Regions from separate parts of the Mesorhizobium sp. M2A.F.Ca.ET.039.01.1.1 genome, predicted to be linked through region 2. Evidence: predicted binding sites of a transcription regulator. Region 2 holds the regulator's gene; each other region holds the start of a gene.
What was found. The regulator HrcA, encoded in region 2, represses chaperone genes, less so after heat shock. The targets are predictions, from matches to a motif close to GTTAGCACTCNCNNNNNGNGAGTGCTAAC.

Region 1 (3,274 bases), on a different contig from region 2:
GCCGCCTGGGCAAATGCGATGCGCTGCCTGAGGCTCGTCGTCGCATCCGCGGCGGTGTCAGGGTGGCGCCATGCCGCCACATGGTGGCCAGCTGGATACATGAAGGCGCCAAGCCGCAGCTTCCCAACCTTGCTCACCTTCAGTCTCCTTTCAGCAACGATGACAATTCACGAGGATCACGGCGCTTTACCGGAGCGGACGATCGGCGTGGATTTTGGCGGCGTGGCTAACAAGTTGCCGGCGCCGTCCTTTTCGGCCGCACGATGCCTAGTCGCCGCAAGAATAATTGGCTTTCCTTTAAGCGAGGATGGCTCCAGCAGATCGAAGAAATGCTTGAACAGTCCAGTGTAGCTGCCTTTGAACGTCGGCGAGCCGACCACCAGGACAGCGGCGCTCGACAATTGCTCGACGATGTTTCGGGCCGAAAGGTCAAGGTCACCAAGCCGCTTGGAGCGCGCAAAGTAAGGGCCTAAATCCTGGATGTCGAAAGTAGCTGAGGATGCGCCAATCTTCTTCGCTACTTGTCCGACTATGTGGTCAACAAACCCCATTGTCTTCGAAGGGAGAGTAAGATTACCCGATATTCCTAGCACGAACTTCTCGACATTTGCCGGCCCCCCTCATAACGGTCTGTACCCACCAAACTCTATCGACTTGGTCGAATTAAGAGAGGGAGCAGATTTCAAAAAGAAGCCGCCAATCGGATGGAGTTTGCGGAATGTCGGCTATGATGGGGTCATTCGATGCTGACTGGAAGCATCGGGTGGGCGGCGATCAAGGCGAGCCGCCAGGTTGTGCCGGCGAGATGAGACAGAGTGAAGCCAGCGCCTGCTGAAGGATCGACCTCAGAACTCGATTTTGTCGGTGTGATGTGTCCGACGAAATCACGCGCTACCGATCTTCTCCGTCTGCGACTGTCAGTGACAAGCTTTGTGCGGGTTTGCCCGCGTCTTTAGGTTGGCTTGGTATTTTCCAAACGCAGCTGCGGGCTACAATAGTTGTTCGTCGACTACAGATTTACGGGCAGAGGCCAAAGGCCGATGATGCCGGGAGTTGATGATGCATAAACTGAGCCGCGCCGCCCTCTTCGAGCTTGTGTGGTCGAAGCCGATGACCGAGATCGCTCGCGAACTCAACGTGCGCGACCAGCACGTCGCCGTGGCTTGCGATCTCTTTGACATCGCCCGACCGCGCGCCGGGTACTGGCAAAAGGTCGGGTACGGCAAACCTGTCGAAAGGGCTGTCCTCAGCACTGAAGCCTTTTCTGCCGAAGAGATTGTTTGCGTAGGCGTCTGAAGGCGGTCACGTGCCGATCCGGACGTGCCCGGTTGCGTCCCTCGATGGTCCCGTGCGCCAAGATGAAAGACGCCGGCAAAGGCGTGCTCCAAATCTTTCCAAGAAAGCAAAGAACGTCTTTGCTTCGATTTCGCGGCCTTCGCTACAACTTATCAGCACTTCGATGAGGAGAGTGCCAAGTTTAGCAATGGAGATATGCCATGGGTTTCAAACCCTTGCATGATCGGGTGGTGATCCGCCGGATCGAAAGCGAAGAAAAGACAGCGGGCGGCATCATCATTCCCGATACCGCCAAGGAAAAACCGCAGGAAGGCGAAGTTGTTTCGGTCGGCCCCGGCAGCCGCGACGAGACGGGCAAGCTCATTCCGCTGGACGTCAAGGCCGGCGATCGCGTGCTGTTCGGCAAATGGTCCGGCACCGAAGTCAAGATTGGCGGGCAGGATCTGCTGATCGCCAAGGAATCCGACATTTTCGGCGTTATCGCCTGACACTTTCCCGAGACAATTACAGGAGACAATAGTCATGGCCGCCAAGGACGTGAAATTTTCAACCGATGCCCGAGACCGCCTGCTGCGCGGCGTGGACATCCTCGCCAACGCCGTGAAGGTCACGCTGGGACCCAAGGGTCGCAACGTCGTCATCGACAAATCCTTCGGCGCGCCGCGCATCACCAAGGATGGCGTCACCGTCGCCAAGGAAATCGAGCTCGAGGACAAGTTCGAGAATCTCGGCGCGCAGCTGCTGCGCGAGGTTGCTTCCAAGACCAATGATCTTGCCGGCGACGGCACCACGACCGCGACGGTTCTGGCTCAGGCGATCGTCAAGGAGGGCGCGAAATACGTCGCCGCCGGTCTTAATCCGCAGGATCTGAAGCGCGGCATCGATCTCGCTGTGGCCGCCGCCATCGCCGATATTAAGAAGCGCGCCCGCAAGGTCGCCTCGTCGGAAGAGGTGGCGCAGGTCGGCACCGTTTCGGCGAACGGCGCCTCGGAAATAGGCCGGATCATCGCCACGGCGGTTGAGAAGGTCGGCAACGAAGGTGTCATCACCGTCGAGGAGGCGAAGAGCTTCGAGACCGAGCTCGACGTCGTCGAAGGCCTGCAATTCGATCGGGGCTATCTGTCGCCGTACTTCGTCACCAACGCGGAGAAGCTCGTCGTGGAATTCGACGAACCTTACGTGCTGATCTTCGAGAAGAAGCTCGGTTCGCTGCAGCCGCTGCTGCCGATCCTGGAAGCGGTCGTGCAGACCGGCAAGCCGCTGCTCGTCATCGCCGAGGACGTCGAAGGCGAGGCGCTCGCCACGCTGGTGGTGAACAAGCTGCGTGGCGGGCTGAAAATCGCGGCCGTCAAGGCGCCTGGGTTCGGTGATCGGCGTAAGGCTTTGCTCGAGGACATCGCCATCGTCACCGGCGGCCAGGTCATTTCCGAGGATTTGGGCATCAAGCTCGAAAGCGTGACCCTGGCCCAACTCGGCCGCACCAAGAAGGTCCGGATCGACAAGGAAAACACCACCGTGGTCGATGGCGCCGGCAAGAAGAGCGAGATCAAGGCCCGCATAGCCCAGATCAAGCAGCAGATCGAAGAGACCACCTCCGACTATGACCGCGAGAAGCTGCAGGAGCGGTTGGCCAAGCTTGCCGGGGGTGTTGCCGTCATTCGTGTCGGCGGCGCGACCGAAGTCGAGGTCAAGGAAAAGAAGGACCGTGTGGACGACGCGCTGAACGCGACCCGGGCGGCGATCGCCGAAGGCGTCGTGCCCGGCGGCGGCGTGGCGCTTTTGCGCGCCAAGTCCGCGGTGCAAGCCTTGAAGAACGGCAATGCCGACATCCAGGCCGGCATCAGCATCGTGTTGCGGGCGCTCGAGGCACCGGTCAGGCAGATTGCCGACAATGCCGGCGTGGAGGGCTCGGTCGTGGTCGGCAAGATCCTCGAGAATAAGTCGCCGACCTTCGGCTTCGACGCCCAGAACGAGACCT
Region 2 (3,274 bases):
GCCCGGCTGTCGGCGACGAAGAGGTCGCCGTTCGGCGCCACGCGGACCACGCGTGGACTGTCGATACCCGATGCGACCAGCTCGATGGAAAAGCCCGGCGGAAGCTGTGGCTTCGCGTCCTCCGGGCGATCGGTGACGCCGCCGCCATTGGCGGCGGACTCCGCCACATTGGGTTTCGGCTGATCCTGCGGCTTCAGCAGCCGGCGCACGCCCGGACGATCGGCTTTCCAGTCGCCGAAGGCCTTTTCGCCGCTGAGCAAGGGGGCCTGCTGCGCAAAGGCACCGGTGGCGAGAATCAAGGCAGTGCCCGCAAGGCCGGCGATCCGTATCATGCTGTTCTCCGTCGTCTGCCAATGCGCCTCGCTCGGTCAGGCGCTCCGAGCAGGACATATTGGGCAAACGACCGAAAAGAGAAGCTTGCGCACGCGGATTTGACGGAGCGCCGGAGCTTAGGTCTCCTCGGCATCCAGGTCGTCGTCGAGGCGCTTTTCCAGCTCGACGAGATCGGCCGGCAAGGGCAGGCCCATGGCGCGGAGCTCCCGCAATTTCTCGCGCAGCTGCTCCTGGATCTCGTGATCGTCCTCGGGCTGGTTGATCATTTCCTGAAGCAGGAGGTCGATCTGGGCCTTGATAGCTTCCAACGCCATTTTTTTCTCCCTCTGCAGCTGGTGCGACCCTAGGTGCGGCAAGATTCAGGTCAGGCCGAGCCGGAGTCGAAGACGGGCGCGAAGCGGCCAGACAAGGTGGCTTCCGAGAACCCGAGCGGAGCGTACTTAAAGTACGTGAGCACCGGAAGGGCAGGAAGCCGTCATTCGCAGGCCGGCCTCACCTGAATATCGATAAACCTAGCGGAGCATGCGCGAAATCAGTTGTGCCGTATAGTCAACCATCGGCACGATGCGGGCGTAATTCAGCCGCGTCGGCCCGATGACGCCAAGCGCGCCGATGACGCGGGCGTCCTTGTCGCGATAGGGCGCGACGACCAGCGACGAGCCGGACAGCGAGAACAGCTTGTTCTCCGAGCCGATGAAGATGCGCACGCCCGGCCCTTCCTCGGCTAGGTCGAGCAGCTGCAGCAGCCCGTCCTGCGTCTCCAGATCCTCGAACAGATGGCGCAGCAGTTCGAGATCGGCCTGGGCGGTGACATTTTCCAGCAGGTTGGCACGGCCGCGCACGATGAGACGCGCCGGCAGGCCGCTTTCGGCGCCGGCCCAGACCGCCAGCCCCTTCTCGACAAGATCCTGCGACAGCGTGTCGAGAGCGGATTTGGTCTCATCCTTGATGCGGGCGATCTCGGCGCGCGCCTCGGCAAGCGTGCGGCCCCGGATATGGGCGTTGAGGAAATTGGACGCCTCGTGCAGTTGCGACACGGTGGTGCCGACGGGCAGGTCGACGACGCGGTTCTCGACATCGCCGTTCTGCGACACCAGCACGGCCAGCGCCTTGGTCGGCTCGAGCTGGATGAATTCGATGTGCTTCAGCGCCACCTCGTTCTTGGAGGCGAGCACGAGGCCGGCGCCGCGCGACATGCCGGACAGCATCTGGCTGGCCTCGGTCAGCATATGCTCCAGCGTTGCGCCGGAGCCCGAGGCGCGCACCTGCGCCTCGATGATGCGGCGCTCGTCGTCTGAAAGGTCGCCGAGCTCCATGAAGGCGTCGACAAAGAAGCGCAGGCCCGTCTGGGTCGGGAGCCGCCCGGCGGAAACATGCGGCGCATAGATCAGGCCGAGATGCTCGAGGTCGCTCATCACGTTGCGGATGGTGGCCGGCGACAGCGAGGAGGGCAGGATGCGCGACAGGCTGCGCGAGCCGACCGGCTCGCCGTCGCGCAGATAGGAATCGACAATCCGCCGGAAAATATCGCGCGAGCGCATGTCGAGTGACTGAAGTACCGGCGACTGAAGCCCGGGCGACTGCGACGTCGGATCGACTGGTCTGTTCATTCCGGCGAGAAACCTCCTACCGGAAAGATATAGACTCCCGGTCGGCCCGCGCAACCCGCCCCGGCTCTCGCCCCTTTTCCTTTGCGCGAGAGACTGCATGCGTCTACAAGCCGCCAACGAATCCGGGAAAAACAGAAAGAGCCTCGATGCGCCCCTCCAAACGCCAAGCCGACGAAATGCGCGCCATCTCCTTCGAGCGCGGCGTGTCCAAGCATGCCGAAGGCTCGTGCCTGGTGAAGTTCGGCGACACGCATGTCCTGTGCACCGCGAGCCTTGAGGAAAAGGTGCCGGCCTGGATGCGCAATTCCGGCAAGGGCTGGGTGACGGCCGAATACGGCATGCTGCCGCGCTCGACCGGCGAGCGCATGCGGCGCGAGGCCTCCGCCGGCAAGCAGGGCGGCCGCACGCTGGAGATCCAGCGGCTGATCGGCCGGAGCTTGCGCGCCGTGGTCGACCTGCAGGCGCTGGGCGAACAGCAGATCACCGTCGACTGCGACGTGATCCAGGCCGATGGCGGCACCCGCACCGCCTCGATCACCGGCGGCTGGGTGGCGCTCTACGACTGCCTGCGCTGGATGGAAGCGCGCCAGATGGTCAGCGTCGCCAAGGTGCTCAAGGACCATGTCGCGGCGATCTCCTGCGGCATCCATGACGGCCAGCCGGTCATCGACCTCGATTATCTCGAGGATTCCTCAGCCGGCACCGACGCCAATTTCGTCATGACCGGCAAGGGCGGCATCGTCGAGATCCAGGGCACGGCCGAAGGCGAGCCTTTCTCCGAGGAGCAGTTCGCGGCGCTGATGGGACTGGCCAAGAAGGGCATTTCGCGGCTGGTGAGCCTGCAGCAGATGGCGGTGGCGTAGGGTTTCCAATGCCGAGCCTAGGCCCCCCTCTCTGGCCTGCCGGCCATCTCCCCCTCAAGGGGGGAGATTGGATTTCGCCGCGGCTTTCGCCAATCACCGGCGTTGCAGAATGGGTGCCTACGACAAAGCTGCCAATCTCCCCCCTTGAGGGGGAGATGCCCGGCAGGGCAGAGAGGGGGGCCTCGTGATACCCTCTGCAATTTTGGAATCAGCTCTCTACGTCACCAATTTGGCTGCCGCCGAAACCTTCTACCGCGACATCATCGGCCTCGAGCCACTGGGCAAGGTCGAGGGGCGCCATGTCTTCTTCCGTTGCGGTGACGGCGTATTGCTTCTCTTCAACGCCGAGGCGACCAAAATCCCTCCGGCGCCTGACGCCCGGCTGAAAGTGCCGCCGCATGGCACGGCCGGCGAGGGGCATCTCTGCTTTGCGGCTACCGCCGACGAAATCGCCGCATGGCGCAAGCA
Region 3 (3,274 bases), on a different contig from region 2:
GTGGCCGGGATGACCGCGCTGGGCCGCGCCGGCGTCGCCGACGATGTCGGGCCGATGATCGCCTCGCTGCTCTCCGACGACAATCGCTGGGTCAACGCCCAGCGGATCGAAGTATCGGGCGGCATGAATATCTGAGGTTCGCCTAAGTTACCTGGCGGATCAGTCCTTCGAAGCCGTCGGCGAGATTTGAATTGCCGGCGGCGAGGAAGGCGGACAGGTTGCGGACGCGGCCGGGCGTCTTGTTGGCGTCAAGCAGAAGGGCCTTGCCTTCATGCATGACGAAATCGAATTTGCCGTAGTCGAAGCCGAGATCGCGCCGTAGCGCGCGAAGCTCGTCGGGAACCGGAACCGGCTCTCGTCGGATCGTATCTTCGCCTTTGACCAGGTTCTGCGGCGAGACATGCCGGGTACAACGCTCGCGTTCTCCGCAAAACAGCCAGAAGCGGGCGCCAAAGCCGTCAGGCTCGGGCTCGGGAACAAACTTTTCCACCACGAGATCCTTGCGGTCGAACACCGCCGGGGGAACTTCCGCAAGCGAGCCGTGGATGCGGTAGCGATCGAGCAGCCTGGCATCGGGAAACGGCTCCGGCCTGCCGGCGCGCCGCGATCGCCGATTGAGCGTCTGCTCCCGCGTTCCCAGATTGTTGAGGCTGCTCTTGACGATGACTGGGCCTCGCCAGCTGTGATCCCTGTCGATCACCGCGCCGCTGACGCGACGCTTCGAGATATCGGCGGCGCCGATGTTGAGGCAGAAGGGATAAGTGCGCGCGTATTCGACATATTCGGGTGGCGTCACGGTCGCGTCGACATGGAGTATCGCGATATCCGCCTCTGGCCTGGCCGACGTGCCCGCAACAATGCGAACGGAATGTCCCCGGCGCTTCAACTCCTCCAGGAGATCGAAGAGCATGTAGGGGCTGTCGCGGCGCAGCAACGGCCCGCGACGGCGTTCAAACACGTCAAACTCATGCGTGATAACCGCAATACGTGCCATCCGCCCCCCGGCTTGGTTTCTTAAGCGTCCTCGATTATGCGTTCTAACACAATCGTACGGGCGGGTTTGTGATGACAGAGCATTGGAATGCAATTCGCAGGCATTGGCAGTTGCTGGGGTCGCCGCTCAGGCCGCCGCCGGAAGTCGTCGAGGCCTATAACCGCGAACTCGACCTCGCTCGATCGCACGTCGTGATGTTCGGCGTGACGCCGGAGCTCGCCGGGCTTGGCGCCAGGATGACGGCGGTCGACGAGTCGGCCGACATGATCGCCGGCATCTGGCCGGGCGATACCGAAAGGCGCAAGGCGGTACGCGGCGACTGGTTCGATCCGCCGATGTCTGACGCAAGCGTCGATGCGCTGATCGGCGACGGATGCCTCACTGTCATCGGCGGGGCGGATGCGAGGCAAGCGCTGTTTTCAGCCATCGCGCGCGTTCTGAAAGCAGACGGGCGCGCCGGCATCAGGCTGTACGCTTCCCCCGAGACACGCGACGATCCGCGGGATGTCCGCGCCCTCGCGTTGGCCGGCGGCGTCTCGACCTTTCACGACCTCAAATGGCGGGTGGCCATGACCGCGGTCGCCGGCGCGCCGGACTACGTCATACCGGTGACGGGAATTCTCGAGCAATTCGAAGCGATGTTTCCCGACCGCGACGAACTTTCGACACGCACGGGATGGGAGTTGCCGGTGATCGGCACCGTCGACGTCTACCGTAACTCATCCGTCATCTACAATTTTGCGCCGGTAAGCGCGCTTGTCGAGGAAGCCAAGGTATTTTTCGACGACGTCGACGTTGCCTCGACCGGCACATACGGGCTCGCCGAACGCTGCCCGCTGCTGGTGCTGCGAGCGCCGAAGCGCCGGGACTGACGGGTGGGATTGCTCGTCGGTGTCCCGCGACAGCAGGCGCTTTTCATGGTGACGTTTCGCCTGAGAAAAATTTCGCGCCGCTTGCCCCTTTCGCGCGCCTTGACTCTGGCAAGGCGCCGGCCTATCTCAGCGCCACGTTAGCACTCGCCTTTGGTGAGTGCTAACTCATATCCGGCGGCCTCGCCGGATGGAGGAACAGTTCTCACCGTTCTCACTCGAGGAAGACAACATGGCAAAGTCCAAGTTCCGCCCGCTTCATGACCGCGTGGTCGTTCGCCGGGTCGAATCCGAATCCAAGACCGCCGGCGGGATCATCATCCCGGACACGGCTAAGGAGAAGCCGCAGGAAGGCGAGATCATCGCCGTCGGCTCCGGCGCCCGCGACGAGAGCGGCAAGCTGGTGCCCCTGGACGTCAAGGCCGGCGACCGCATCCTGTTCGGCAAGTGGTCGGGCACTGAAGTCAAGCTCAATGGCGAAGACCTTCTGATCATGAAGGAATCCGACATCATGGGCATCATCGGCTGAATTTCGGCCTCTCCATCAACTGAGTTTTCGGGCTCTTCCCGAGCCCCTGTCAGGAGCTAACCATGGCTGCAAAAGACGTAAAATTCTCCCGCGACGCCCGTGAGCGCATGCTGCGCGGTGTCAACATCCTCGCCGACGCGGTGAAGGTGACCCTCGGACCGAAGGGCCGCAACGTCGTCATCGACAAGTCGTTCGGCGCCCCGCGCATCACCAAGGACGGCGTCACCGTCGCCAAGGAGATCGAGCTTGAGGACAAGTTCGAGAACATGGGCGCCCAGATGGTCCGCGAAGTCGCTTCGAAGACCAACGACATCGCCGGCGACGGCACGACCACCGCTACCGTTCTCGCCCAGGCGATCGTGCAGGAGGGCAACAAGGCCGTTGCCGCTGGCATGAACCCGATGGACCTCAAGCGCGGCATCGACCTCGCCGTCGGTGAAGTCGTCGCCGCTCTTGGCAAGGCCGCCAAGAAGATCAAGACCTCCGAGGAAGTCGCCCAGGTCGGCACGATCTCGGCCAATGGCGACGAGTCGGTCGGCAAGATGATCGCGGAAGCGATGCAGAAGGTCGGCAACGAAGGCGTCATCACCGTCGAGGAAGCCAAGACCGCCGAGACCGAGCTGGAAGTCGTCGAAGGCATGCAGTTCGACCGCGGCTATCTCTCGCCCTACTTCGTCACCAACGCCGACAAGATGGTCGCCGATCTGGAAGACGCCTACATCCTGCTGCACGAGAAGAAGCTCTCCAACCTGCAGGCAATGCTGCCGGTCCTGGAAGCTGTCGTTCAGACCTCGAAGCCCCTGCTCATCATCTCGGAAGACGTCGAAGGCGAGGCCCTGGCCACGCTGGTCGTCAACAAGCTGCGCGGTGGCCTGAAGATCG

Region 1: a site for HrcA is predicted at 1,448-1,476, ahead of groES (co-chaperone GroES). Genes of this name have one in related genera too.
Region 3: a site for HrcA is predicted at 2,003-2,031, ahead of groES (co-chaperone GroES). Genes of this name have one in related genera too.

What each region holds. Positions count from the first base shown of each region.
Region 1 covers NZ_RZRY01000424.1:1,252-4,525, reverse strand. Annotated here, with positions in the region: partial or broken gene EOA24_RS25780 (LLM class flavin-dependent oxidoreductase) at 1-101, opposite strand, end outside; gene EOA24_RS25775 (NAD(P)H-dependent oxidoreductase) at 177-593, opposite strand; gene EOA24_RS25770 (hypothetical protein) at 1,057-1,296, shown strand; gene groES (co-chaperone GroES) at 1,497-1,784, shown strand; gene groL (chaperonin GroEL) at 1,819-3,274, shown strand, end outside.
Region 2 covers NZ_RZRY01000120.1:4,817-8,090, forward strand. Annotated here, with positions in the region: gene EOA24_RS12215 (sorbosone dehydrogenase family protein) at 1-332, opposite strand, end outside; gene EOA24_RS12220 (hypothetical protein) at 450-647, opposite strand; gene hrcA (heat-inducible transcriptional repressor HrcA) at 846-1,943, opposite strand; gene rph (ribonuclease PH) at 2,090-2,806, shown strand; gene EOA24_RS12240 (VOC family protein) at 2,991-3,274, shown strand, end outside.
Region 3 covers NZ_RZRY01000320.1:1,050-4,323, reverse strand. Annotated here, with positions in the region: gene EOA24_RS22195 (SDR family oxidoreductase) at 1-135, shown strand, start outside; gene EOA24_RS22190 (hypothetical protein) at 143-958, opposite strand; gene EOA24_RS22185 (class I SAM-dependent methyltransferase) at 1,066-1,866, shown strand; gene groES (co-chaperone GroES) at 2,096-2,392, shown strand; gene groL (chaperonin GroEL) at 2,455-3,274, shown strand, end outside.